2 regions of the Marinobacter sp. genome follow, and region 2 is predicted to be linked to the other one. Evidence: riboswitches for the same ligand, from Rfam matches in the RefSeq annotation. Region 2 holds a riboswitch; the other holds the start of a gene.

What was found. A riboswitch is a leader RNA that binds a small molecule or an ion and turns the genes downstream of it on or off. The one in region 2 is predicted to bind cobalamin.
Positions count from the first base shown of each region.
Region 1: it holds a riboswitch for cobalamin, as region 2 does, so the genes downstream of both, ACO06L_RS15300 (TonB-dependent receptor plug domain-containing protein) here and ACO06L_RS13695 (ribonucleoside-diphosphate reductase subunit alpha) in region 2, are expected to answer to the same signal.

Region 1 is NZ_OZ245935.1:3,354,421-3,369,166, reverse strand. It holds partial or broken gene ACO06L_RS15320 (transposase) at 90-239, opposite strand; gene ACO06L_RS15315 (ABC transporter ATP-binding protein) at 325-1,089, opposite strand; gene ACO06L_RS15310 (FecCD family ABC transporter permease) at 1,089-2,063, opposite strand; gene ACO06L_RS15305 (cobalamin-binding protein) at 2,050-2,934, opposite strand; gene ACO06L_RS15300 (TonB-dependent receptor plug domain-containing protein) at 2,965-4,803, opposite strand; cobalamin riboswitch at 4,939-5,161, opposite strand; gene ACO06L_RS15295 (putative nucleotidyltransferase substrate binding domain-containing protein) at 5,284-7,158, shown strand; gene ACO06L_RS15290 (3'-5' exonuclease) at 7,151-7,879, shown strand; gene msrB (peptide-methionine (R)-S-oxide reductase MsrB) at 7,947-9,179, opposite strand; gene ACO06L_RS15280 (sensor histidine kinase) at 9,259-10,758, opposite strand; gene ACO06L_RS15275 (response regulator transcription factor) at 10,761-11,462, opposite strand; gene ACO06L_RS15270 (QsdR family transcriptional regulator) at 11,623-12,204, shown strand; gene ACO06L_RS15265 (aldehyde dehydrogenase family protein) at 12,367-13,782, opposite strand; gene ACO06L_RS15260 (zinc-binding dehydrogenase) at 13,793-14,746, opposite strand, start outside.
Region 2 is NZ_OZ245935.1:2,992,426-3,007,171, forward strand. It holds gene ACO06L_RS13695 (ribonucleoside-diphosphate reductase subunit alpha) at 1-1,328, opposite strand, end outside; cobalamin riboswitch at 1,525-1,703, opposite strand; gene ACO06L_RS13700 (FmdB family zinc ribbon protein) at 1,859-2,212, opposite strand; gene fmdA (formamidase) at 2,218-3,450, opposite strand; gene ACO06L_RS13710 (AAA family ATPase) at 3,552-4,595, opposite strand; gene ACO06L_RS13715 (aliphatic amidase) at 4,611-5,657, opposite strand; gene urtE (urea ABC transporter ATP-binding subunit UrtE) at 5,672-6,361, opposite strand; gene urtD (urea ABC transporter ATP-binding protein UrtD) at 6,364-7,122, opposite strand; gene urtC (urea ABC transporter permease subunit UrtC) at 7,122-8,330, opposite strand; gene urtB (urea ABC transporter permease subunit UrtB) at 8,340-9,266, opposite strand; gene urtA (urea ABC transporter substrate-binding protein) at 9,365-10,636, opposite strand; gene ACO06L_RS13745 (ATP-binding protein) at 10,934-14,317, shown strand; gene ACO06L_RS13750 (DNA-binding response regulator) at 14,304-14,746, shown strand, end outside.

The DNA of each region.
Region 1 (14,746 bases), 360 kb from region 2:
ATTGAGCGCACAGTACAGCCGGTTCATCCCAGGGGAATCCGGCTGATACCGCTACACAGAGTCACTGATGCCAGCAATTCGGCTGGCTTTACAGCTTTTTTTTCGATCCCATCCGTTACTAGTTTGTGATACAGGCTCAGCCCAGCATACATCTGCTTCAGGCGCCGGTTTTCCTCCTAAAGCTCCTTGAGGTGCTTCACACCAGAGACTTCCATGCCTCCGGACTCAGATTTCCAGTTGTCAAAGTCCTAAAATCCACCGAGACAACAGAGGCATACAAAACTAAAAGGCGTTGCCATGGGTGCCGCCGAGTCTGCTGCGTGGTTAGCCCGGCACAAACACCGGAAAGCCATCCAGTTCAGCCGAAAGCAAGCGCTGGCCAAAAAGGCTCTCAAGCGCCGAGGTAACGAGCATGTCGCGGGCCGGTCCCCAGCAGGCCTGGCCGTCGGGGTACAGCAGGAGGATCTGGTCGCACCATCGGGCGGCCAGATTCAGGTCGTGGAGGCACATAAAGACTGCCCGGTCGCACGCTGCCTGCTGGCGCAGCAGCTTCATAACGGCGGTCTGGTGCTGTAAATCCAGGTGATTGGTGGGTTCGTCCAAGAGCCAGATTTCCGGGCTTTGGGTCATCAGGGTGGCAATGGCTACCCGCTGGCGTTCGCCGCCGGATAGGGTGTTCACCAGGCGATCTTTCAGGTGGATCACGTCCAGGGCTTCAAGGGCTCGTTCTGCAATCGCCAGATCCTCACCACTCTCCATCTGCCAGGGTGACAGCCAGGGGTGGCGACCGATCAGGGCGGTTTCCAATACAGTTGCCGGGAATCCATCCTGCCGGTCCTGGAATACCAGGCCCATCTGTTGCGAGACGCTCTTGCGGCGGATGTTGCCCAACGGCGTACCATCGAGCAGCAGTTGTCCGCTTCGGGGCTCCCGCAATCCTGCGAGGGTATGGAGCAAGGTGGTTTTGCCCACGCCGTTGGGGCCCAGCACGCCCCAGACCTGTCCCGGTTCGATGGCCAGATTCAGAGGAACGCCTGAGCTGCGGCCCGGAATGTCGATGATCAGCGCTTCGGTGGTCAGGCGTGTCATCATCGGCTCCGATACAGCAGGTACAGGAAGGTCGGCACGCCGATCAGCGCGGTGATCACACCAACCGGCAACTGTTCCGGTGCGATGATCACCCTCGCCAGGGTGTCTGCAAGCACCAGCAGCGTGCCGCCGGCCAGTGCGCAGGCCGGCAGAATCAGGCGCTGGTCGTTACCTAGCACCAGCCGCAACATGTGCGGCACCACCAGGCCAACGAAGCCAACCGAACCGGCCATGGTGACGGCGGTTGCGGTCAGCAGGCTGGCCATCAGGTAGATCGACCATTCCAGTGGTCGCACCGAAACGCCCAGGGCCGCCGCCTGTAGGGAACCCCGGGCCAACACGTTCAGGGCTCGGCCCAGCGGAAACACCATCAGGCATATGAGAACCAGAATGATCAACCCCGGCCACGGCGTGGCTGCATGGGAAAGATCGCCCATCAGCCAGTACAGCATGCCCGGCAATCGGCTGGCCGGAGTCATCGAGAGGATCAGGGTAATGATCGCTCCCCAGCCGGCGGCGACCACCACACCGGTAAGCAACAGCCGAGAGGGCGTCCAGCTGCCACTGCCGTGGGCCAGGCCAAATACCAGCAGGGTGGCCAGCATGGCACCGGCAAACGCGGAGCCGGATACCAGAAAACCGGCAGCACCGGCCAGCATGGCCAATAACGCACCCACTGCCGCGCCACCGGAGAGCCCCAACACGTAGGGATCGGCCAGGGGGTTTCGCAACAGTACCTGCATCAAAGCCCCGGCCACTGCCAGCAAACCGCCGGTTGCAAACGCGCTCAGGGTTCGAGGCAGACGCAATTCCAGAATCAGCGTTTGCTGTAACTCTGTGCCACTGCCGGTAATAACACGCAGAGTGTCTTCAAAGCTGATGGCCGTGCTACCGATACTGACGGAGAGCAGGGCCGCCAGAAATCCCGCCAGCAACAGGATAAGGAGTGGTTTGTACGGGTTAGAGGTTGGCACGGGCCTGCTCCAGGGTCTGGCACAGGTGTCTGGCGCCGTCTGCCATACGAAGCGTCGGGCGCGCCAGCAGATCGGGCGGTTCGAGGAAGAGGTTGCCGGCGGCTACCGCTGCCAGGCCCGGAAACTCACGCCAGGCTTCCAGCCATGCCGTGTCACCCGCCGACCCGGCGGTGATAATGGCTTCGGGGTTGGCTTCGAGAACCGCCTCCCGACTGATCCGGGGCACCAGCCTTGGCAGCTCACCGAACACATTAACGCCGCCGCACAGGGTTATGGCCTTGCTGATCAGCTCGTCCCGGTTCACGGTCATCAGTGGCTGGTCCCATATCTGGTAGAACACCTTAACCGGTCTGGCATCGGCATACTGCGCTTGCAGCGTGGCCATTTCTGCGCGAAACGCCTCGGCCCGTTCATTACCGAGGTCGGGCGAACCCGTCAGCAACGCCAGATCCGATACCGCCGCAGCAATGTCGTCAAACGTTCGCGGGGCTAGCCAGAATACGGAAATACCAAGGTCCGAAAGCCTTTCCAACTGGCTGCGGGAATTGCCATCCACCCAGGCCACCACCAGGTCCGGTGCCAGCGAAACAATGGCTTCCAGGTCCAGGCGATTGCTGTCGCCCACCTGCGGCAAATCCGCAGCTTCTGCGGGATAGTCACTCCAGGCACTCACCGCCACCACCCTGGCACCGGCGCCAGCAGAGAACAACAGCTCGGTGGCGCCCGGTGACAGGGAGACAACGCGTTGCGCGGGTTCCGCCAGGCATACACGCTGGTTCAGCGCGTCGCTTACACAGGGCCCCACCGCCTGTGCCAACAAGGGCGCAAGCAGAGACAGCACACACAATGCAGCGAGCCCGGGGTGCCTCATAGAGGGTGGAAGCCTCTCAGATCGGTGAATTTACTGCTGGAAATCATAGCGCACCGAGGCCATGAAGGTTCGGCCGGCGGCCAGATAGTCGAAAGGCGCGAAGGTTGCGCTGTCATAGCCGATGCTGGTGGCATAGCGACGGTCCAATACGTTATCGACCTTGAACGAGGCCGACCAGCCAGGCTGGAAGTTCCAGGCTGCCCTCAAGTCCACAGTGCCATAGCCTGGCAGCAGGCTGGTATTGGCTGCATCGTTATAGCGATCACTCTCGGCGATAAAGCTGGCTCCCACAGACCACTGAGAAAACAGGCGATCAATATCCAAACGCACATTCTTTTCCGCGCGACGCGGTAAACGGGCGCCGGTATCGCGGTTCTCGGTATCCGCGTAGGTTACCGCTGCCGCCAGATTCCAGTTAGCAGTCTCGATACCGGAAGAAACCTCAACGCCACGGATTCTGGCCGTTTCGACGTTTTCCATGGTGCCCTCAAACGTCACCGGGTCAGAGACATAGGTAATCAGGTCTTTCACATCGTTCTGGTAAATCGCAATGTCCCAGAACCAGCGATCGTAACGCCCGGAGAAACCGGCTTCGACCATCTGCCCCTCTTCCGCATTGAGGTCGGGATTACCGGTGTAGAACGGCACCGTCAGGTAAAGATCATTAAAGGTTGGTGCCCGGAACGACGTTGCATAGCTGAGGCGAAAACGATGGGCGCGGTCCAGCTGGTGACCAAAGGCCACACCGCCAGTCTCCTCTTTGCCGTATGCCTCGTTGTCATCAAGACGCAGACTGAGCATCAGATCGGTGGCATCAAAGTTCAGACGACCCTGGCCAAAAACCGCGCTGTTGGTCCGGCTGTCTTCTGTGAAATTGCTGGTGCCATCCACTTCATCAATCATGACTTCCGTGCCCAGAACCAGCTCATGAACACCGGCCGTCAGGGTGTTTTCCCAGCGCGCTGAGCGAGACAGTGTGTCGAAAGTACTGGGATTGGCTCCGAAGGTATCCTGTTCGTCGCGGGCTTCCGAGAACTGGATCCGTGTGCGCCAGTAGTCACTTGCAACCGCTTCCAGATGTAAGCCCATGGCACGGATCAGGAAATCGGTATCACCGCCTTCAAACTCGGTGTTACCTTCGGACTGGAACACGGTCAGCCCTGCGCCGCCACCCTGGTCAAAACTGTGGCTCAGCTTGGCCAGGCCGCCGGTGTTCCGAAAGCCCTTGTCTTCACCGCCATCTCTCAGATTGGTGCCATCGGTGTCCGAATAGACGCCACTGGCCAAGAACGAGGAACGGCCTTCCCGGCCAGCCAATCCAGCGGTAACCTCACGGGTTTTATGGGAGCCCCCTTTTAGTTCGCCCCAACCCTGGCGCCCGGCTTCAGGTTCCAGGGTGAACGCCTGGATGACACCACCCACCGCATCGGCACCGTAGAGCGAGCTCTTCGCGCCCCGCACCAGTTCAACCCGTTCCATCAATTCCGGAGGCAAAAACTGCCAGGGCGGGATGCCCGCAGAGGCAGAGCGCAATCGGATACCATCAAGAAGCAGCACTGTACCTGAGCTCCCCGCGCCCCGCAGGAATACGCTGGTGGTCTTGCCGTAGCTGCCGTCCGACACCACATTGATCCCCGGCTGGGCGCGCAGCAAATCGCGGAATTCCGCGGGCTGTTGCCGATCAATATCCCCCTTCTCGATGACCGTAACCGAAGACAAACTCTCACCAACGGTCTTTGGCCCCAGTGTCGCGGTAACCACGATTGGATCCAGGGCATCGGATTCCGGGGCAGACTGGGCCGAGACGGCCATAGGCAGGGCGGCCAGGGAAACGCCGGCCAATACAACAGGGCATTGAATTCTGAACATGAAGCTTGCTCCGCACTCCGCGCGCACCCGCACGGGAATCTGGGTTTTGTTGCGGAACAGGGAATGGGGGCAGGCGGTAGACTGGTGTCAGGAAAGCGGAACCGGCATATCACCCACCCAGGTTGCCCACCGCAACATCGGGTGTTTTTCCAGGCCGGTCTCCGGGCTGGCAGGCGGAACCCTGGGTTCCCGGGCAATCACCTTCCCATGTCTTGGCGACACAGTGGCGCACAGATTGCCGTTGTCCTGCTTACCGTTGCGGGGGCAGCATCGGACTCGCACTGGCTATGCCAGGCTCACCGATTTCCCGTTTCACCCGTCGCGCTTTGCGACGGGCACCTGAAAAAAGTGTGGCAAGGCTAGCAACACCGGGGTAAGCGGTCAATGAAATCCATCAAAGGTCGACATGGTCGCAGGCCTCTGCCACTGCTATATTCCATGACTGACAAACACTTTTTCTTCGCCAGAACAGGGAGTTTTATGCAGGCCGAGCTGGTCGACATCCGCAATCACATGGCTCAATACCCGCCGTTTGACGAGATGACCGAGGAGCTGCTCGACAGGGTGGTTGGCGACATAGAGGTTGTCTACTTCAAGGCCGGGAGCCAGATCCTGGAACTGGGTGACCCGAGCAGCTGGCTGTTTTACGTGCGCAGTGGCGCCGTTGAAATCTATCGGCGAACCGGAGAACTCTATAACCGGATCAGTGAAGGTGAGGTCTTTGGCCAGTTTGGTCTTCTGATGAACAGGAAAGTGCGTTTCCCCGCCAAAGCCCTGGAAGACACCCTGCTATACAAGATCCCCTACGACACCTTCCAATACCTCTGGGAAAACGACGACAACTTCGCCGATTTCGTCGAGATTGAAGACCGCAGCCGCCTGCGCTCTGCGGTTTCCCGCCGGGAAAAATCCAACGAGCTGATGACGTCCAAGGTCACGCGGCTGATATCCCGGGAACCGGTTATGGCACCCTGCACTGTCCGGCTGCAGGAAGCCGCCCGGATCATGACTGAGAACGGTGTGTCCGCGCTGCTATTGATGGATGAGGAAGGTGAAAAACCTCGACTCCAGGGCATCATCACCGACCGCGACCTGCGTACCCGGGCCCTCAGCGAAGCACTGGCCTCGGAAACCCCCATCAGCGAGATCATGTCTGAAGACCTGATCACCATCCGCTCGAACATGTTCATATTTGAAGCCATGCTCACCATGTTGCACAACAACGTGCACCATCTTCCGGTGATGGACGGAGACGAGGTTCGTGGCGTGATTGCGCTGTCTGACATCGTGAAATACGAGAGCCAGAGCAGCCTGTACCTGGTCAGCAATATCTATCACCAGCAGGATGTAAAAGGCCTCAAGAAAATCAGCCTGGATGTGCGCGACAGCTTCGTGCGTATGGTGAACGAGGATGCCAACTCCCACATGATCGGCAGCGCCATGGCCGGCATCGGGCGCAGCTTTACCCAGCGCCTGCTGGAACTGGGCGAAGAGAAATTTGGACCGCCGCCGGTGCCTTACTGTTTCATGGCCCTTGGCTCCATGGCCCGGGACGAGCAGCTGGTGGTCACCGACCAGGACAACGCCATGATCCTGGACGACAGCTTTGTGCCGGAAGCCCACGACGAGTACTTCCGGGCGCTGGCCAAGTTCGTCAGCGATGGACTGGCCGAGTGTGGCTACTCCTATTGCACCGGCGACATCATGGCCACAAACCAGAAATGGCGGCAGCCTCTGAGCGTCTGGAAGGGCTATTTCACCGACTGGATCGAGAATCCAAAAGCCGAAGCCCTGCTTAACAGCAACATTTTCTTTGACCTGGATGGCATCTACGGCGAGACCGAATTCGCCGAGCAACTGAAGGCCCTGGTGGCCGAAAAAGCCAGCAACAGCCAGCGGTTCCTTGCCATGATGGCCCGCAACGCCCTGAACCGAACGCCGCCAATTGGCTTCTTCCGGACCTTCGTGCTGGAAGAAGATGGCAAGCAGCAGAAGACATTCAACCTGAAACGCCGGGGAACGGCGCCCCTGTCTGATCTGATCCGGATCCACGCCTTGGCCTGCAAATCCCGCGCACAGAACTCCTTTGAACGCCTCAAGGCCATTGGCAACACCAAGCTCCTGATGGAAGACGATCTTGGCAACCTGAGGGACGCCCTCGAGTTCATTTCCATTGTCCGGATCCGGCATCAGGCCCTGGCGATAGAAGCCGGGCGGGAGCCAGACAACAATGTTCGGCCGGAAGACCTTTCACCCTTCGAGCGCAGCCATCTCAAGGATGCGTTCCAGGTGGTCAACAATGCCCAGAAATTCCTGAGATTCCGTTACAACGCCCAGGTGGCCCGTAATGTCTGATGCCTCTTCTGGCGAGCCGTCCGTTCACAGCCTGCCTTGGCCAGAGCAATACCAGGCCCTGGCCCAACAGAGCAAATCACCGATTCTGAAAGCGTTTTATGAGAGCGGCTGTCCCTCACCCGACACGCCCATTTCAGAGGTCCGGATGCTGGCCATCGATTTCGAGACCACCGGGCTCGATGCCAGCCAGCACTCCATTGTCAGCATCGGTCTGGTGCCCTTTACTCTGGACGGTATTCAGCTGTCCCAGGCAAAACACTGGGTCGTTCGCCCGAAACTGCCCTTGCACCAGACGTCAGTAACCATCCACGGCATCACCCACAGCGACATCGACGAGGCACCGGATCTGGAAGAGATTCTGGGGGAGTTGTTCAGCTATCTGAACGGCCGCATCCCGGTGGTTCATTACCGGAACATTGAGCGCTCGTTTCTGGATGTGGCCCTGCGCTGGCGACTCGGGGAGGGCATACGTTTTCCGGTTCTTGATACCATGGCCATCGAAGCTCACCTGCATCCGGATCGCAACCCTTCCCGGTGGCAACGGCTGATGGGCAAGAAGCCCGTATCAATCCGGTTGGCCGACAGCCGGCTGCGTTATGGGTTGCCCCATTACGCAGCCCACAACGCCCTGATTGATGCCATTGCCACGGCGGAGTTGTTGCAGGCGCAGGTGTTACATCATTTCAGCCGGGAAACCCGGGTGGCGGATCTGTGGTTGTAGTGTGATCGTCGGATTACGCTTCGCTAATCCGACCTACTTGTTAATCCGACGTGCGCAGGTACTGCAGTTACTGGCTTGCCATGTCGGTTTCCGGTTTGACGTCGTCAATCCACTTGCCATAGCCGGCCTGTTCCATGTCCTCCAGGGGGATAAAGTCCATCGCCGCGGAGTTCATGCAGTAGCGCAACCCGGTTGGCGCAGGGCCATCGTTAAAGACATGGCCCAGGTGGGAATCCGCGTGGGTACTACGGATTTCCGTGCGGGTCATGAAGAACGAGTTGTCCTCACGTTCCACCACCGCGTCTGGTGTGATCGGCCGGGTAAAGCTCGGCCAGCCGGTACCGGATTTGTACTTGTCGCGGGATGAGAACAGCGGCTCGCCCGAGACAATATCCACGTAAAGCCCCGGCTTCTTGTTGTCCCAGTACTTGTTATTGAACGCCGGCTCGGTGCCGTCTTCCTGGGTGACCTCGTACTGCATATCGGTCAGGCGCTGCTTGAGCACATCCTGAGCGGGCTTTTCAAAGCTTTCCGGGTCGAAGCCACTGCCCATCTGACCGGGTTCTGTTTTGGTGCTTTCATCGCCCACCAGGTCGTCACTGGCATCCACCGTGGCATTCTCCTGAAACCGGGTGTAATCAAGCTCGTAATCTTCGCCATACACCTTCTCGATAAACTGATAGCGGCCAGAGTTGAAGGTGTAGAAGTTGTAGCGCACCGGGTTCTTGTCGTAATAATCCTGGTGATATTCCTCGGCCGGGTAGAATTTCTTGAATGGCACGATTTCGATCACCACAGGTTTCTCGTAAACGCCGGAAGCCTCCAACTCTGCAACGGCCGCTTCGGCCAGGCGCTTCTGCTCAGGGTTATGGTAGAAAATAGCCGGTCGATACTGCTGGCCACGGTCCACAAACTGCCCCTGATTATCGGTCGGGTCCATCATCCGCCAGAGCGCCTGCAACAAGCCCTCGTATGTCATTTCGTTGGGGTCGTAATAGACCTGTACCGCTTCGGTATGGCCAGTCTGCCCCGAGGCAACCTGCTTGTAGGAGGGGCTTGCCTCTTTCCCACCAGAATAGCCCGAGACGACTTCCACCACGCCCGGCACCCGCTTCTCGTACCCGGCCTCGACACACCAGAAACAACCGCCAGCAAAGGTTGCCACGGCCAGACCCGGTTGGTCCGGTGCGTATTTGCTCATTTGCGACTCCGACTTTTCGGCAACCGCGTAGGTGGTGAACAGACCAGCTGCAGAGACAAGTGCCACTGCAGAAAACAAACCCAAAATCTTGCGTTTCATCAGACTTCTCCTTCACGTGATTCCATTCCTACAGCGTAGGGTCGTGGATTCACGAAAACGTTCACCAGGTGTTACGAATTCATAACGCTGTGGATTTTTCGCCGCCCGGCGCGGAACTGTCACCGGCCAGGGGCAGCCAGACGCTGAAAACGGCGCCATCGGCATTGCGGACCGAGAGCTTCCCCTGCTGCAGTGACACCATTCTCTGGGCAATGGCTAGCCCAAGCCCGGCATGGCCTGTCCTCGAAGCGCCTGCGCCCTGGTAAAAGGGTTCAAAGACGTGTTCCAGGTCCGCCTCATCGATGCCAGGGCCAGCGTCAGCCACGGTAATCTCCGCACCGCCGTCCCGTTCGGAAACACTCAGTGTGATCTCCGTGTCCTGTGGCGAATGGCTGATGGCATTGCTGATCAGGTTATCCAATACCCGCTCGGTCATGGCGATGTCCGCCAGCACCTGGACCGGCGCCACGGAGACAATCGACAGGGCAACGCCTGCACGCTCCGCCTCCGGATGGTGTTTCTGCACCACATCATGCAGGAGTTCGGCAACCACAAACGGTTCCGTCTTGGGCTGCTTCTCACGGGCATCCAGTGCCGCAAGCTCAAACAGTTCTTCCACCAGGCGGCCAAGCCGGTGACTTTCGGCCAGGGCCACATCCAGGAAGCGTGCCCGCTCCTCGGGACCAAGCGTGTCCTGTTTCAGGCGCAAGGCTTCAATGTAACCCTGGATGGATGCCAGTGGCGTTCTCAGGTCATGGGAGACCTGGGCAACCAGTTGCCGGCGCTGGGCATCCTTGTGTTTCAGAAGATCCAGCTGGGCGACAATCCGCTGTGCCATCTGATCGAACCGGGCGGCCAGGTAATCAATGTCATCACCCTTGCCGGCCACCTCCGCCGTGCTCTCCGGCGTCATGCCGCGCTCGAAGGATTCCACCCGCTCGGTCAGCCGCGACAGCCGACGCGTCAACAGCCGGAAAAACACCAGGCCGGCCAGCAAACCGACAAACAGGCTCACGGCGAGCGCTCCGGCGCCCATCTGCAGGAGGCGGTTACTGTGCACCATGCTCTCGGCCAGATCGTATTCCTCGCCGCGCAGAACCACGTAAAGGTAACCCGTTGGATCCTCTGCCGATGGCACCGGCGTTACCGAGAAGACTTTTCGCCGGTCGTGGCTGCGCGGGTCATCGCCGGGCAGCGGATAGGCTTCGGGGGTTTCAAGCAGGGTCCGAATGGGCTCCAGGGACACCCGGTTGCGCTTGATCTTGTTCGGGTCCGCCGAGTAGGAAAGGATGTTGCCGTCGGTATCCAGAAGATAGATCTCGATGCTGGGATTGATCGTCATGTACAGCTCGAAAAGCTGCTTCAAAGCGTCGCGGTTGAGTTCGCCATCGGTTACCAGGTTTCGGTCCGACACCAGATTGCGGGCAAGATCCCGGTTCAGTTGCTGGTTAACCGCGGCCGAGTATTCCCGCACCGAAGACAGACTCAGAAAAGTGAAGAGCCCTCCCACCACGAGCAGCAACAGGAACAGACCAATGGCCAGCCGGGCATAGAGAGTTCGGAATAAAGACAGGGCCATGATCAATCCATGAACCGATAGCCAACACCCCAGACTGTCTGGACGTATCGGGGCTCAGCGGGGTCGGCTTCAATCTTGTTACGCAGGCGGTTGATGTGGGTGTTCACGGTGTGCTCATAACCCTCATGGTTGTAGCCCCAGACAGCATCAAGTAACTGTGCCCGGCTGAATACCCGGCCCCGATGGGACGCAAAGTGCCAGAGCAGGTCAAACTCACGGGCGGTCAGATCCACTTCCCGATCGTCCACATAAACCCGCCGGCGAACCGGATCAATTTTCAGACCGTCCACTTGAATCTCTTCAACGTCCTTGCTTGCAGACGAACCCTGAGAGAGGGCGTCGACCCGACGAAAAAGGGCTTTGATGCGGGCCGCAAGTTCCGCCACGCTGAACGGTTTTGTCAGGTAGTCATCCGCCCCCATCTCCAGGCCCAGAACCCGGTCCAGCTCCGTGCTCTTTGCGGTAAGCATCAAAACGGGCACATAGCCCGGGCAGGCACGTATCTCGCGGCACACCGCCAGACCATCCAGGCCAGGCAGCATCAGATCCAGGATCACCAGATCAATGCCACCCTCACGGAACCGCTCCAGACCGGTATCGCCCCGATCCACCAGAACGGCCTTCATGCCCAGATCCGACACCTGCATGCGCACCAGCTCACCGATGCCGGGGTTGTCTTCGATAATCAGTACCGTTCGCGTCATGGTCTCGTGGCTCATTGCCTTCGCCGCTGGCTTTCGTTGCTTTCAGAGCAGAGTGTAGGCGGAAAAGTTCACAAAACCATCACAAGCCGTCAGAACCGCGCGCATAGCCGGCTCCGGGTTTAGCCGTTAAAATGAATCCAAATTCGGGCATGAGGTTTCAGTGGCAGACAAAACCGTAACCAGGGCAACACCGGCCGACGCGTTCAAGCGGGCACGTCGCATGTGGCTCAAAGGTGAACGCATTCACCTGGCGCCGCTGGCTGATGAGCTCGGAATTGGCCGCGCGACCCTGTTTCGCTGGGTCGGCAACAAGGATCTGCTGGTCGGCGAGATTCTCTGGTCCCTGTACGAGCCCCTTTGGCGACAGGCCATGGCGGAGACACCAGGCGTCGGTGTGGACTATATCGTCGGCGTATACCGACGCACTAACTCCACCATCCTGCGTTTCGAGCCGCTGCGCCGTTTTATCAACCAGGACCCTGAATACGCCCTGAAGATCCTCACCTCGTCCCAATCGATCCTGCACACTCGCACGGTCGAAACCAACACGCGGATGCTGAAAGACCAAGTAGCGGCCGGGCATATCAAGCCACCAATGAACATCTTCAGCCTGTCTTACTTCATGATTAGACTGGCAGAGTCCTGCCTTTACAGCGACATCATCGCCGGACGCGAACCCAGGGAGGCGGAGCTGGAGGATGCCTGTACGGCCGTGCGGATTTTGCTTGGGGGGAAGGCCTAGGGCTTACAGGCTTTGGGGGCTGGCCCCGAGGCGGGGGTGTCTTTTCTTCTGGGAAAAACAACTCGCTTCGCTCAGACATTTTTTCCCGGCAGAAAAGACACCTCCACCCCGTGGCCGATCTAGCTCTCAGGGCCACCGATCGGCAGCCCAGCCTATCAGCATTTACAGCTGCAAAGACCGGATTTCCAGAAACTCCTCCAGTCCCCACTTACCGAATTCGCGGCCAATACCAGAGTGACCAAAGCCGCCGAACGGCGCCATGGGGTTGAACGCGCCACCGTTGACGAATACCTGACCAGTGCGCAGCTTGCTGGCAATCTTCTTGGCCTTGGCATCATCACCGGACCAGACCGCGCCGGAAAGGCCGTACTGGGTGCCGTTGGCGATTTTCACCGCTTCCGCTTCGTCGTTGTAGGGAATCACGCACAGTACCGGACCGAAAATCTCTTCCTGGGCGATGCGGCTGTCCGGCTTCACGTTGCCGAAGACAGTCGCCTTGACGAAGTAACCTTTCTCGCATCCCTCAGGCGCTTCCGGCCCACCGGCGATGAGCTTGGCACCTTCCTGGATACCCAGTTTGATGTAGTCGATCACCTTGTCACGCTGCTGGGCAGACGACAGCGGGCCCAACCGTGTGGTTTCTTCCAGCGGATTGCCCGGGGTCATTTTTGCCACGGCAGCGGCGGCCAGTTCGCAGGCTTCATCGTGCTTGTCGGCCGGAACCAGCATGCGGGTGAGTGCGGTGCAGGTCTGACCGGAGTTCAGCAGGCAGTTGTTGATCGTGCCTTTGACGGCTGCCGTCAGGTCGGCATCCGGAAGGATGACGGAGGCGGACTTGCCACCCATCTCCAGGGCGAAGCGTTTGAAGTCATCGGCTGCGGCGTGGGCGATCAGGTTGCCGGTGCGGGTGGAGCCGGTGAAGGACACCATGCGCACATCCGGGTGCTTGATCAGGGTGTCACCGACGGTGTGGCCATAGCCACACACCATGTTGAACACGCCCTTGGGCAGGTCTGTGCCATCCAGGATCTCGGCAAGGATAAACGCCGTCTGGGGAGCGATCTCGGAGGGCTTGAGCACCACGGTGCAACCGGCTGCAATCGCCGGGACGATTTTCAGGATCACCTGATGCAGGGGGTAGTTCCAGGGGGTAATGCAGCCAACCACACCAACTGGGGCATATTGCACCTCGGAATTGCCGGACTGTTCGGTAAACGGGAAGTCCGGCAGCAGTTTCAGGTAGCTCTTGGTTACCGCGGCCGGCATACCGGCCTGGATCGGCGTGGCAAGTTTGATGGGCATGCCCACTTCCCGGCAGACGGTTTCGGCAATTTCCGGAGCGCGTTCTTTCAGGCCCGCGTGTAGCTGTTCCAGCACCTTGATTCGCTCTTCCAGGGTGCTTTCCGACCAGCTTTCAAACGCTGCGTCGGCTGCGGCAATGGCCTGCTCCATTTCGTCCGCGCCGGCGGCGGGCACCCGGGCAATCACGTCACCGGTGCCTGCTTCGTGAACGTCGATCATGTCACCGGCCCAGCTAACCCATTGGCCGTTGATGTAGTTCCTGTTCAGCTCGTTCATGCTTCCCCCTTCATTCAAATACGATAACGCCACGGGCGTTCTTGCCTGCCACCATATCGTCGAAAGCCTGTGCGGCTTCCTCAATGGGGTAGGTTCGGGTAACCAGTTCGTCCAGCTTGAGTTTACCAGCCTTGTAAAGACCCAGGATTCTGGGGAAATCGTGCTGCGGCCTTGCCGAGCCCAGCCAGCTGCCTTTCAGGGTGCGCTCATCCGCTGGCAACGTCAGTGTGGTCAGCGTGGTCTTGTCTTTCGGATCCGCCACACCCACCACGACGGCGGTACCACCACGGCCGAGACTCTTGTAGGCCTGTTCGACCACCGGCCCGGCCCCTACGCATTCGAAGGCGTAGTCAACGCCGCCGGTCAGTTTCTTTACGGCTTTAGCTGCGTCTTCCACCTCATTGATATTCACGGTGTGGGTAGCGCCAAATTCTTTCGCCATCTCCAGCTTTTTGGGGTTGCTGTCCACCGCCACGATCATCTCGGCGCCAGCGGTGACACAGCCCTGGATGGCATTGAGACCAACGCCACCGATGCCAAACACGGCGGCGCGTGAGCCGGGTTCAAGCTTTGCCGTGTTGAACACGGCGCCCACACCAGTCATCACGGCACAGCCCACCAGGGCGGCGTTCTGCATGGGCACGGTTTCATCCACCTTGACGCAATTGTCCACGTGCATGGTGGCGAACTCGGCCATCACGCCACAGGCGCCGAAAACGTTCAGGGGCTCGCCGTCCGCACCCTTGGTTCTGACCGTGCCATCAGGCAGGTTGAACATGGCCTTGCGGGCGTTTTCGCACAGCACCGGGCGGCCACGAACACACTGGCTGCATTTGCCGCACATGGAGATAAACGTGCTCACCACATGGTCGCCTTCCTTGAAGGCAGTGACGCCCTCACCGACTTCGACAACCACGCCGGCGGCTTCATGGCCCAATACAAGGGGAGGCGGATAGGGAATCTT
Region 2 (14,746 bases):
TCAATATCCAGGTGCCAGCTTTCCAGGTAGGCACACACCGCGCCCTTACGCTTGCCGCCTTGGTTCACGGCCACGGCGGTGTCGTTCACCACTTTCAGGAACGGCACCACGCCCTGGCTCTGGCCGTTGGTGCCCTTGATGTGGGAGCCGAGTGCCCGTACCGGGGTCCAGTCGTTGCCCAGGCCGCCAGCCCATTTCGACAGCATGGCGTTATCGCGGATGGCGCCGTAGATGTCTTCCAGATCGTCGCCAACGGTGGTCAGGTAACAGGAGGACAACTGGGAATGCCGGGTACCGCTGTTAAACAACGTAGGTGTGGAGGCCATGTAGTCAAACGACGACAGCAGATTGTAGAACTCGATGGCGCGGGCATTCGGGTCGTCTTCGCGCAGGGCCAGGCCCATGGCGACGCGCATGAAGAATACCTGGGGCAGCTCAAGGCGGGCCTTGTTCCAGTGCAGGAAGTACCGGTCGTAAAGGGTTTGCAGGCCCAGGAAGCCGAATTGCAGGTCACGCTCTGGCTTCAGCGCAGCCCCAAGACGCTCAAGATCGAAAGCGGCAAGGGCCTCGTCCAGCAGTTCATAACGAATACCTGCCTCGATAAAGGCACTCAAGGCCTGTGGATAAATCTCCGCCAAGGGCAGACTGATGGGCAGGCCAAGGGCAGCGGCATTCTCCAGGCGAAGCTGCTCCAGGAGCAGGCGTGCAGTGACCGCGCTGTAGTCCGGCTCCCGCTCAATCCGGCTGCGGGCCGTCATGATCAAGGCCGACAGCACGTCTTCCTCGGCGATGCCGTCGTAAAGGTTGGTCAGGGCATCGTCCACCAGGGAATCACCGTCGATGCCCTCCAGCCCTGTGGCGGCCTGCTCCACCTGCAGTTTCATCAGGCCCAGATCCAGCGGAGCAATCTCGCCACTGGTCTTTTTCACCGTCAGATGGGGGTGCGCCTCAACCGGGGCATGGCGGGCGCGCTCGCGGGCATGCTCTTCCCGATACAAAACGTAAGCGCGGGCCACCTTCTGTTCTTCGGCCCGCATCAGGGCCAGTTCCACCTGATCCTGGATGTCTTCGATATGCACCTTGCCGCCGGCCTTCAGGCGACGGCCAATCGCCTGGATAACCTGGTCGGTCACCCGGTGTACCGCGTCATTGATACGGGCGGAGCCGGCGGAGGTGTCGCCCTCAACAGCGAGGAACGCTTTGGTTACGGCGATGCTGATCTTCGAGGGGTCGAAGCCCACGAGAGTGCCGTTGCGTTTGATGACCTGAAGGGATTCGGTATCGGTGTGCGAGGTTGGCCGGGGTTCGGCCAGGGCTGAGGCGGACATGCTGTGTTCTCCTGAATACGCGTTGAAATCCTTTCACCATCGCGTAGGCAGAGAATCGGAGTGCCACCGTAGGTCGGATTAGCGCATGCGTAATCCGACAAAAGCGGCCTGGCGCAGACAGGGGTGTCGGATTACGCTTCGCTAATCCGACCTACACGTCTGGCCTGAATCCGGTCTGCTCACCTTAAAACGCGAAGGTGCAGTTGTCTCCCTGGCAGGTCTTCGGACTCAGGGGCGTGAATCGATAGATTCGGCCTCGTGTGGCGACTTCCCGGCTTTCACCAGTGTCTTGATGCCACGCTCGTTCCCCAATACCGCTGCGCGTCAGTTCCGGATTCTCACCGGATTCCCGATACCAGAATGACTGAGATGATCACACGTTGACCGAGTTGGTTACGCACTGATCACTACATCTGGTATTTGACCAAGGATAGAAACACTATATACACGATATTCGGAAGGGACAACCTGAAGCAATAAAAAAGGCCCCGGAGAGGGGGCCAAACACGTGACAGTTTCAAGTCAGCCAATCAGTGGCTGATCATCCAGGGCCGCATGGAGGGAAACATCTTCTTCCCGTCAGCGGTGTAGAACAGCATGGACTTTCCAGGTTTCGGGGAACCACAGCCGCAGGCGCGACTGTGCTCCTTATCATTCGCCCTTCGGTCTGCGGTGGAAAACACCGGCTCATGCCGGGATCGCTCGTTCCGGTCCTCAGCCGCCCTTTTGGCCGGGTCCATGGCGGCAATGTGGGATGGCAATACGATCACCCGCGGCGACATGGCCTTGCAGGTGGGGCATTGCGCCGGCTTGGCCGCATCCTCCATGGTGGCCAGTGTGTGAAAGAGGCCATGTTCACGGCACTTGTAGTCATACACGGGCATGGCGATTACTCCTTATCTTTCGACAGCGGTACGTCCATGCCCCCGCTGACTTTCTTCTGCGGACCATCGGCGGACGGGTTAATGTCGAAGTCGAAGATGCCCGTCGGCAACCAGAGCGTGGCGCAGGCGTTCGGGATATCCACCACGCCGCTAATGTGGCCTTCCACCGGCGCACAACCCAGAATCGCGTAGGCCTGAGCCTTGGTGTAACCGAACTTGGTCATGTATTCGATGGCGTTCAGACACGCCTGACGATAGGCCACATGAACGTCCAGGTAATGCTGGCCGCCGTCCTCGTCTACGGAGATGCCTTCGAAGATCACATAGTCGTCGTAACGGGGCTTGATCGGGCTGGGCTTGAACACCGGATTCTTGATGCCGTACTTCTTCACGCCGTCCTTGATCAGGTTTACCCGCAGGTGAATCCAGCCGGCCATTTCGATGGCGCCACAGAACGTGATTTCGCCGTCGCCCTGGCTGAAGTGAAGGTCGCCTACAGAGAGGCCGGCCCCGTCCACGTACACCGGGAAATACACCTTGGAGCCACGGGAAAGATCCTTGATGTCACAGTTGCCACCGTGTTCCCGTGGCGGCACGGTACGGGCGGCTTCGGCGCCGGCAGCTTTGGCCGCGTCGCCGGTCATCTGGCCCATGTGGGCGGTCTCACCGTTGGGCAGTGTTGCCAGTTCCGGCAAACGCTCCGGATCGGTCGCGACCAGTCCAGCCTCACGCTTGTTCCAGGTGTCCAGCAATTCTTTGGAGGGCAGGCAGCCGATCAGGCCCGGGTGAATCAGGCCGGCAAATTCCACGTTGGGAATATGGCGGGATTTGGTGAACATGCCATTGAAGTCCCAGATGGATTTCTGGGCCTCCGGGAAGTGTTCGGTCAGGAAGCCACCGCCGTTCTGCTTGGAGAAGAACCCGTTAAAGCCCCACTGGCTCTCTTCGAAGGTGCCGATGTCGAGGATGTCGACTTCCAGCAGGTCGCCCGGCTCAGCGCCCTCGACCCCGATCGGTCCCGACAGGAAGTGAACCTGGCTGAGATCAACATCGCGCACGTCGTCGGCGCTGTCGTCGTTCTTGATCTGGCCGCCGGTCCAGTCATAGCACTCAACGATGAAATCGTCGCCCGGCTTGACGGTAGCCACCAGCGGAATATCCGGGTGCCAGCGGTTGTGGATTTTGTCGTTCTCATAGGCCGACTTGTTCAGATCGATCTTGATAATGGTTTCAGCCATAACGGGCGCTCCTTGGTGTTGGCTTGCACGATTAGGTAACGGCTTTACTATCCGAAATCCCGTCCCTGTGAGGTATTCGCGAAATGCCCCCGGTGCCTACGTCATTCGACGTATTGGTGCACCGTGACCTTCCTGCCCTGCAGGCTAGCTTCAAACCGGCGACAGTCCGGATACGCCAGCAACGCCCGGGCAACGGCGGGTTCCAGCCGCTGGCGAAAAGCCCGCAGCAGTTCCCGGGCCCCATAGCGAGCGTCGTAGCCACGGCACAGTTCCTCTCGCAGCTCAGGCGACAGCGACAGCTCGGCGTGCTTTCTGGACAACCGGCGATTGAGGCCCGCCAGCTCAATGTCCAGCAGGGCGTCCAGCCAGTTGTCGGTAAGTCGGTTGAAGGTGAGGATCTGATCAATCCGGTTGAGGAATTCCGGGTCAAAGTGCCGGCGCAGAGCGGTATCGCGAATGGCCTCGCCGTTGCCGGGTGATAAACCGAGCCAGCGACGCCAGCCCCGCTGGTAGCTCTGCTCATACGTCTCCGCCTCCAGCGCACCGGCGTTGCTGGTCATGAAGATCAGGGTGTTGCGGAAGTCGATCTCCCGGTTGCCGGAGGGAAACACCAGCCGACCGGTGTCCAGCACGTTCAGCAGCGTGCGCACCACTTCCTTGCTGGCTTTCTCGATTTCATCAAACAACACAATGCCGGGTTTGCTGAACGAGCCCTGTACCTTGTCCAGATCGAACAGGCTGTGGCCTTCCTTACTGCCCACGTAGCCCGGCGGTGCACCGGTCAGGGCTGCGGCGTAATGCTCCTGGGCCAGGGTGTTCATGTCGATACGGCACAGGCCATCGCGATTACCGTGGATGACTTCGGCAATCAGGCGAACGGTTTCCGTTTTTCCTACGCCGGTTGGTCCCAGGAAAAGATGCACCGCCAACGGCCGGTTTTCCTCGCCGATGTCAGCTTTTATCCGCACCAGCACGGATTCCATGGCGGCCAGGGCCTCATCCTGGCCGACGATATTTTCCCGCAGTCTGGCCATCACGGCCTCGGGCTCGAAGCGGAACCGGGAAGCACGAACCGGGCCTGAGGCGGCCCGGTTCTTTTCAATGGTTTCCCGATTGGCTTCCAGCCGTTCGTTGATAAACGGCATGAACGCCTCCCGGGCTTAGGCCCCTGCGGATTTTTCCTTGCCGTCGAACGGGAGCTCGCCCACCGGGCACTCAGCGGTACCTACCGTCTTCCGGGTCATGGCCTCCACGTTTTCCTGCGCCTTCTGGGCGTCCATCACCCAGGTACGGTAGAACTCGAACGGACAGTCGGCCACGCCCTTGTCGCCGTCCCCGGAGGCATGCACACCGGTGTAGCCCCGGTGCAACAGCTTGAACAGGTGATTCTGGGACTGGTCGTTCGCACGGGCATCACGGATCTGGCTCACGGACAGCTGGGCATACTGAATGCCCATGTCTTCCTCACCGCATTCCCCGAGGGTACGGCCATCGAAGCCAATGATCGCGGAGTGGCCGAAGTAGGAATACACGCCGTCAAATCCGGCGGCGTTGGCCACAGCAACGTAACAGTTGTTGGCCCAGGCCATGCTCTTGGCCATCATCACCTGCTGTTCCTTGGCCGGGTACATGTAGCCCTGACAGCGAACAATCAACTCCGCCCCCTTCATGGCGCAATCGCGCCAGATCTCGGGATAGTTGCCGTCGTCGCAGATGATCAGGCTGATCTTCATGCCCTTTGGACCCTCGGTGACGTAGGTAGTGTCTCCCGGATACCATCCCTCGATCGGACACCAGGGGATACACTTGCGGTATTTCTGGACGACCTCACCCTCGTTGTTGATCAGAACCAGGGTGTTGTACGGCGCCTTGTTGGGGTGATCCTCGTGTCGCTCTCCCGTGAGCGAAAACACGCCCCAGGTGTTCGCCTCACGACAGGCGGCGGAGAAGATGGCCGTTTCGTCACCGGGCACGGTGGCCGCGGTTTCCATCATTTCCTCGTTGTCGTACATGATGCCCATGGTGCTGTATTCCGGGAACACCACCAGGTCCATGCCCGGCAGGCCGACTTTCATACCCTTGATCATGTCAGCAATGTTGCGGGCGTTGTCCAACACCTCGGCTTTGGTATGCAGCCGCGGCATCTTGTAGTTCACCACCGCCACGCCGACGGTATCGTTGCTGCTGGAAATATCACCGTGTCTCATCGTTCTGCTCCTCGTTAAACCGCCAGATAGCTCGCAATCTTGTCCTGATCCGCTTCTTCCCGGCTCTCTTCGTGCACAATCGCGCCTTTTTCAATCACCAGGATCCGGTCTGCCGCATCCATCACGAAGCTCAGAACCTGCTCCGACACCACAATCGACAGGCCCCGCTCATCCCGGATGCGCCGAAGGGTCTGCGCGATTTCCTTGATAATGTTGGGCTGGATACCTTCGGTGGGTTCGTCAAGCAGCAGCACCTTGGGCCGGGTGGCCAGTGCCCGGGCAATAGCCAACTGTTGTTGCTGGCCGCCGGAGAGGTTGCCACCACGCCGGTTCTGCATTTCCTTCAGTACCGGGAACATCTCGTAGAGGTCCTCGGGTACCTTCTTCTCACCCACGGCGGCCAGGCCGGTCTCGATATTCTCCCGTACCGTCAGTGTCGGAAAGATCATCCGCCCCTGCGGCACGAAACCGATTCCGGCGCGCACACGCTGGAAGCTCTTCAGGCCGGAAAGGTCGTTCCCATCCAGGCTGACTTCACCGCCTCGCGTGGGGGTCATGCCCACCAGGGATTTCATCAGCGTGGTCTTGCCCATGCCGTTTCGCCCCACCACGGCGACAATTTCGTTCTTTGCCACGTCGAGGTTGAGGTCATCGATGATGGTGCTTTGGCCGTAGGCCACCGAATGATGTTTGATGCTCAGCATGATCAGTGCCCCAGGTAGACTTCGATGACTTTCGGGTCCGATTTCACGTGCTCGATGGACCCTTCGGAAAGGACTTTGCCCTGATGCATGACCGTGACCCGGTCAGCGATATCACCAACAAACTGCATGTCGTGCTCGATCACCAGCACCGTATGGTCCCTGGTAATCACCCTCAGCAGCTCGGCGGTTTTCTTGCGCTCGGTGACGGACATCCCGGCCACCGGCTCATCCAGCATCAGCAGGTCCGGTTTCTGGATCAGCAGCATGCCGATCTCCAGCCACTGCTTCTGGCCATGGCTCAACGAAGCAGCCGGCTCATTCAGGGCCTCGGTCAGGAAGATGGTTTCAGCCACCTCCTCCACAGCCTTGATCACCTCGGCGTCGCGCTTGAACCCCAGGGCGCCCATCACGCTGTGTCCCTTTGGGTAGGACACTTCAAGGTTTTCAAAGACGGTCAGGTCCTCGAACACCGACGGGGTCTGGAACTTCCGGCCCACACCCGAGTGAACAATCTGGTGCTCCTTGAGCTTGGTAAGCTCCTTACCGTCAAACTTGATGGAGCCAGACGTGGCCTTGGTCTTGCCGCAGATCAGGTCCAGAACCGTGGTTTTACCGGCACCGTTGGGGCCGATGATGACCCGGATTTCCTTGGGATCCAGGTAGAAGGACAGGTCATCCACGGCCTTGAAGCCATCGAATGACACGGTCAGGCCTTCGACCGCCAGCAGGAAATCCCCACTTTTGCTTTTGGCTGCACTCATCACGATTTCTCCGGGCTGTAGGAATCGATCATCGGATCGTAATCAGGAGTCTTCTCAGCGGTCGGCTTTGGCTCTGCGACTTTTTCCGCGGGCTTGGCCTCCAGCTGTGCACCTTTGTTGCGCTTGAAGATCTTGTCTTCCAGGGGCATGACGTAGGTCTGATACAGGCCCGCCAGACCGTTCGGGAAGGCCAGTACGACACCGATAAACAACGCACCCATGGCAAACGGCCAGAGTTCCGGGAAGGATTCCGAGAAGCCACTCTTGGCGGCATTCACCAGCAAGGCACCATAGACCGCGCCGAGGATGGACAACCGCCCACCCAGGGCACAGAAAATGACCATCTCGATGGAGGCGACGATGCCGATGAACGACGGCGACATGAAACCGACAATCAGGGTGAACATGGCACCACCGACGCCGGCAAAAGCCGCTGCCAGGCAGAACACGAAGATCTTGAAGGCGGCAACGTCATAGCCGGAAAAACGCACCCGGTTTTCCTGGGCGTTCATGGCCACCAGGATGCGGCCCAGCTTCCGGTTCTGGACAAGGCGCGCCACAAACAGGCAGAGGAACAGCATGCCAACACAGACAAAGTAGAGGATGGTCCGGGCTTCATCAGTTCGGATGTCCCAACCGTTCAGCGTCTGCAGATCGGTAATGCCGTTCACACCGCCGGTATAGCCCTGCTGTCCGATAATCAGAATCGTCAGGATTGCGGCGATGGCCTGGGTGATGATGGCGAAGTACACGCCCCCCACCCGCCGGGTAAACATGGCGAAGCCGATAACGAACGCCAGCAGAACCGGCACACCGATCACCGCAAGCAGGGTGAAGGAGAAGCTGTGGAACGGTTCCCAGAACCAGGGCAGCTCGGTGAGCTGGTTCCAGTCCATGAAATCCGGGATGCCGGGGGTGGACTGGATGGCGGTGGCCTCCGGAGTGGAGGCCTCCAGCTTGAGGAACATGGCCATGCAATAGCCACCAAGACCAAAGAACACACCCTGGCCCAGGCTGAGAATGCCGGCCTTGCCCCAGCACATAACCAGGCCAATGGCGACAAAGGCGTAGGTCAGGTACTTGCCCACCATGTTCAGGCGGAATGGGTCCAGCGCCAGTGGCAAAAGCACCACCAGCAACACGGCCAGTGCGAAGTAATACAGTCCCTCGCGGGTGGCAAACCATTTCAATGGGGATGAACTCTTCATGACAATCTCCTAGCGACGGACCTTGAGGGCCATGAGTCCTTCTGGACGCAGCATCAGGATGCCGACGACGACCAGCAGGGTGAGCACCTTGGCCATGGAACCACTGAGGAAGAACTCCATTGTGGACTGGGCCTGGGATATACCGAAGGCGGACACAATGGTGCCGATCAGGCTCTGGGCACCGCCAAACACCACCACCAGGAAGGTGTCTACGATATAAGCCTGGCCAGAGGACGGACCGGTGGAACCGATCATGGTGAAGGCAGCACCAGCGACGCCAGCGATGCCACACCCGAGGGAAAAGGTGGCTCGGTCGATACCGGCACTGTTGATACCAACGGCTTCAGCCATGGGTCGATTCTGAACCACCGCCCGCACTTTCTTGCCATAGCCGGATCGGTACATCAGGAAATACACGCCCACGGCAATGGACAGCGCGATGATCATCACGAACAAACCGTTGATGGGCAGCTCCACCAGGTCAGTCACCTGGATCGCCCCCATCATCCACTCGGGCAGGTCCACACCCACTTCCCGGGCGCCAAAGATGGATCGGTAAGCCTGCTGCATGATCAGGCTCAGACCCCAGGTGGCCAGAAGGGTATCCAGTGGTCGGTGATAGAGTCGCCGTATCATGAGCCATTCAACGAATGCCCCCAGGGCAGCACAAATCAGGAAAGCCAGAACCATGGCGACGAAGAAGTAGCCGCCGAACAGGCTCGGCAGATAGGACTGGAAAAAACCGGATGTCAGGTAGGTGGTGTAGGCGCCGAGGATCATGAACTCCCCGTGTGCCATATTGATCACCCCCATCTGACCAAAGATGATGGCCAGGCCCAATGCCATCAGTACGAACACTGAAAACAGGGAGAGCCCGGCAAACCCCTGCATGGCAAATATCGACATCAATTCACTGCTGGTGTAGCCATCAAACATGACCCTTACTCCCCTTTAGACCAACTTACCCTTCAAACCCTTAATCTCGTGTTCAGAGGCAACGGATGCTGGCGCCCGGGGGCGCCAGGAGTCCGGGCTTATTGGTAGCCTTCCGGGAACGGGTCCGGTTCCATCAGTTCTTCGGTCTCGTAGACAACCTTGTACTGGCCGTCAGGTTGAGCCTGGCCGATGCGGGTCTTGGACCACAGGTGATGGTTTTCGTGGATGCGCACGTAACCCTCTGGCGCTTTCGTGAACTCGATGCCTGCGAACTCTTCACGGATCTTGTCGATGTCGAATGAGCCGGCTTTTTCAACCGCAGCTTTCCACAGCCATGGGCCGAGATACGCCGCCTGGGTCACGTCACCGATGACCATGTCATCGCCGTAGGCTTCCTTAAAGGCCGCAACAAATTCCTTGTTGTTGGGGTTATCGAGGCTCTGGAAATACTTCATGGAGGCGTAGATGCCGTCCACGTTCTCACCGCCGATACCGCGGATTTCGTCTTCGGTCACGGAGATGGTCAGCAGAAGGGGCTTCTCATCGGTGAAATCGATACCGGCCGCTTTCATCTGCTTGTAGAAGGCCACGTTGGAGCCACCGACAACCGAGGCAAAGATCACGTCCGGCTTGCGCAGCTTGATCTTGTTGATAACGGAGTTGAACTGGGTGTGGCCCAGCGGATAATACTCTTCGCCAGAGACCTTGAGGCCCAGCTTGTCCTCGATGTGCTTGCGGGCGATCTTGTTCGAAGTACGGGGCCAGATGTAGTCCGATCCGAGCAGATAGAAGCTTTTGGCACCCTTGGTTTCTGCGGCCCAGTCGATACTGGCAAGAATCTGTTGCGTCGCTTCCTGGCCGGTGTAGACCACGTTGGGCGACTGCTCAAGACCCTCGTAGAAGGTGGGGTAATAGAGCATGCCGTTGTATTGCTCGATGACCGGGAGAACGGCCTTGCGGGAAGCCGAGGTCCAGGCGCCGAAGATCGCAGCAACGTTGTCCTGGCGCAGTAGCTTCCGGGATTTTTCAGCGAAGGTCGGCCAGTCACTGGCGCCGTCTTCCTGAACGAATTCAATCTGGCGGCCCAGGACACCACCGGAGGCGTTGATCTGGTCAATGGCCAGCTTTTCCGCCTGAACCGAGCCAATCTCACTGATCGCCATTGTGCCGGTGATGGAGTGCAGAATGCCGACCGTAACAGTGTCATCCGTCACCGCCAGACCGGTCGTGTTGACCTCTGCTGTGGCCGGCACTGCCGCCTGTGCCGACGTCGCAAGCATGACGGAAGCCGCCAGCGTCATCAGGCTCTTTTTCAGCCCCAGTCCCTTACCGAACGACCGCCCGTTGGCGGCTTGATCTGTCGTATCCATGGTGATTCCTCGCAGTTTTTGAAGTCCGGATCCGCGCTTCCCTTCGAAAGCACAGTGCCCACGAGAATCATTCTGCTCGGCACCCGTACAGGTGCCCATTCGGCAATCGCCCCAGCGCGCTACGTCATTTGACGCATTCCTGTAACCAACAGGACAGGCTAAAAACGCAGGCATGCAGAAGAAGAACATCCCTGCACCGGTCTATGGCACGGATATTGTTCCGGCTTTCTCATCCTGTGCATTTCAGCTTGAAGCTGCACTAACGCGGGGCACTCAAACACCAAAGGCAAGGCAGTCATGGCGGCAAGACAGAATATTTTTCGGGTTCGGCGCAGCTACAACCAGTGGGTAGCCAACCAGACCCTGGAAGACTATGCGCTTCGCTTTACCGCCAAGAGTGCCCGGCGCTGGTCCGCGGCCCGGGTAAGCAACACAGCCCTGGGCGCCATCTCCTTTCTGGCACTGGAAGCCATCGGCGGCTCCATTACCCTCCACTACGGATTCGACAATGCGGTCGCCGCGATACTGGCCGTCAGTCTGGTGATTTTCCTCACCGCCATCCCGATCAGTTACTACGCGGCCCGTTACGGCGTCGACATTGACCTGCTGACTCGCGGTGCCGGCTTTGGCTATATAGGCTCCACCATCACCTCGCTGATCTACGCCTCGTTCACGTTTATCTTTTTCGCCATCGAGGCCGCCATCATGGCCATGGCGCTGGAAATGCTGTTCGGGATTCCACTGGTCCTGGGCTACCTGATTTGCTCCGTGGTGATCATTCCCTTTGTAATCCACGGGATCACCACGATCAGCCGGTTCCAGGTCTGGACCCAGCCAGCCTTCATCTTTCTCCAACTGGTGCCCTTTGTTTTCATTGTTTACGCGGATGCCTCTTCAGTCAGCGACTGGACACAGTTCGAGGGACTTAACCCGGTTGATTCCGGTGGCTTCAGCATCGTTATGTTCGGGGCTGCGGCGGCTGTGGTTTTCTCATTGATTGCCCAGATCGGCGAGCAGGTGGATTTCCTGCGCTTCATTCCAGAACCCCGCAATGCCCGGGAAAAACGACGGTGGTGGGCCGCCGTTATGGCAGGCGGACCTGGCTGGATTGTGATCGGCATGTTGAAAATCCTGGCGGGCTCCTTTCTTGCGGTTCTTGCCCTGAAACAGGGCGTTACCGCCTCGGAGGCGGCTGATCCCACCCAGATGTATCTGATCGCCTTCAATTACATTACCCATTCGCCCGAGATCTCCCTGGCGATGGCGGGCATATTCGTCATTCTTTGCCAGCTCAAAATCAACGTTACCAATGCCTATGCCGGCTCCATCGCCTGGTCCAACTTCTTCTCGCGACTCACCCACAGCCACCCCGGACGAGTTGTCTGGCTGTTCTTCAACGTCGCCATTGCCCTTCTGGTGATGGAACTGGGTGTTTACCGGGCGCTTGAGGAAACCCTGGGTTTCTACGGCATCGTCGCCATTGCCTGGGTTGGTTCGCTGGTGGCGGATCTGGTGATCAACAAACCACTGGGGCTCAGTCCCGCACACATTGAGTTCAAACGTGCCCACCTGTACGACATCAACCCGGTCGGGGTTGGTGCCATGCTGACGGCCTCTGTAGTAGGCATCATCTGCCACACCGGCATACTGGGCGTCTATCCGGAGGCTCTTTCCCATTTTATCGCCATGGGAGTCGCGCTGATCATGGCGCCTCTGATCGCCTGGAAAACCGGTGGCCGTTTCTACACAGCACGGCCATTTGTCCCCATCGCTACTGACCATCAGCTCGTGCAATGCACGATTTGTGAACATCACTTCGAACCGGAAGATCTCACCCATTGTCCCGCGTATGACGGCACCATCTGTTCACTGTGCTGTTCACTCGATGCCCGTTGCGCAGACGCCTGCAAACCGGGGGCCGGATATCAGGAACAGCTTAATCATTTTCTCGGGAGCCTGATGCCAAAACCGGTGTTGGCCGTTCTGCGCTCAAGGCTCGGGCATTTTCTGAGCCTGCTGGTGCTCATCAACGGCCTTTCCGGCCTGCTGCTGTCCCTGATCTATTTCAAGACGCCGGTCGCTTCACCCGCTGAAGGCATTCTTTTGTCGGTGACCCTGTGGAAAGTGTTCTTCATTCTGGTGATCGTAACCGGCGTGATCTGCTGGCTGTTCGTGCTCGCCCACGAAAGCCGGGTGGTGGCCGAGGAAGAGTCCCGACGCCAGAATCGCCTCCTGATGGAAGAGATCGTCGCCCACGAACGGACCGACCAGGCTCTTCAGCAGGCAAAGGAACAGGCGGAGGCCGCCAACGGGGCAAAAAGTCGTTACTTGACGGGGATCAGTCACGAACTCCGTTCCCCACTCAATGCCATCCTCGGTTATGCCCAGTTGATGGAAAACGACGAGACCATCCCTTCCCACCGCAAGGAAGCCCTCGGCGTGATACGCCGAAGCGGTGAGTACCTCGCCGATCTGATTGAGGGGCTGCTGGATATTTCCAAAATTGAAGCCGGCCGGCTGGACCTGCACCGCGATCAGGTCAGGATTGGGCTGCTGATGGAGCAACTGGTGACCATGTTCCGCCTGCAGGCGGAAGATAAAGGCCTGGCCTTCGATTACCACTGCCCCAACCCGCTTCCGGAAATGGTCACCACCGATGAGAAGCGGCTGCGCCAGATTCTGATCAACCTTCTCTCCAACGCCATTAAATACACGGATCGGGGCGGCGTCTCCCTGACCCTGCGTTATCGCAGTCAGGTCGCCGAGTTCACCGTACGCGATACCGGGGAAGGCATAGCCCCTGAGAATGTGGAACGCATCTTCCGACCCTTCGAACGTATCCGGACACCGGGGCAAAGCCGGGCCGGCACAGGCCTGGGTCTGACCATTACCCGCCTGCTCACGGAAATCATGGGTGGCGATATCTCGCTGGAGAGCGTACCGGGTCAAGGTAGTGTCTTCCGGGTCAGTCTGATGCTATCAAGCCTGCATTCTTCGACACCCCGCTCGATATCAATGCCGGCCAAGCGCATCTACGGTTACCACGGTTCGCGGCGAAAGGTACTGCTGGTGGATGACGATGTGTCCCACCGCCAGGTCATGCGGGCCATGCTCTCGCCCCTGGGCTTTGAAATCGTCGATCTTGGCAATGCTCTGCAGGTTTTGGCAACCGTTGAGGCCGAACGCCCTGACCTTCTGCTTCTCGACGTGTCCATGCCGGGCCAAAGCGGCTGGGAAGTCCTGGCAATGCTACGACAGCACAAGCACACCATGCCTGTCGTGATGGTCTCTGCCGACGCTAACGAAGGCCACCACGCCGCAGACTCACCGCGTCTGCACGATGGCTACATCATCAAACCGGTTCGGCTGAACCTGTTGCTCGACACCATTGCCAGCGTGCTGGATCTCAATTGGCGATTCGATAAGAGCCCGGATCCCATGGCGGCTATTCCAGCACCCGACCATGGCGTTTTGCCTTTACCCAAAATGGAGCATCGCCTGGCTCTGGCCACTCTGGCCCGGATCGGACACCGGAAAGGCCTGCTTGAGGCATTGCATGACCTGAAACACAGCGGCGAGGCGGCCGAACCCTTTGCGATTGAGCTCACCAGACTCACCAACGATTTCCAGTTTGAGAAAATTCTTGAACTACTCGAGGTAGCCGAACATGAAGCTTCATAATGACCGGAAGACTGTCGTGATGGTCGTAGATGACGCAGTCGACTCCATTCGAATGATCAACGATGCCATGGAAGAGGCAGGTATGACGGTGCTCGTTGCTCTGGAAGGAAACCAGGCGCTTACGATCAGCCAGAATATAACCCCAGATGTGGTGTTGATGGACGCTTTGATGCCCCATATGGACGGCTTCGAAACCTGTCGTCGATTGAAAGAGAACCCCGCGTTCGCCGATATTCCCATCATCTTCATGACCGGTCTGAGCGATACCGAGCACGTTGTTATGGGGCTCAACGCCGGTGGGGTGGATTACGTAACCAAACCGATTAACACCACCGAACTTCTGGCCAGAATGGATGTACACCTGACGAACGCCCGCATGACCCGCAGTGCTCGTAGCGCCCTGGATACGGCCGGTCAGAACCTGTTTGC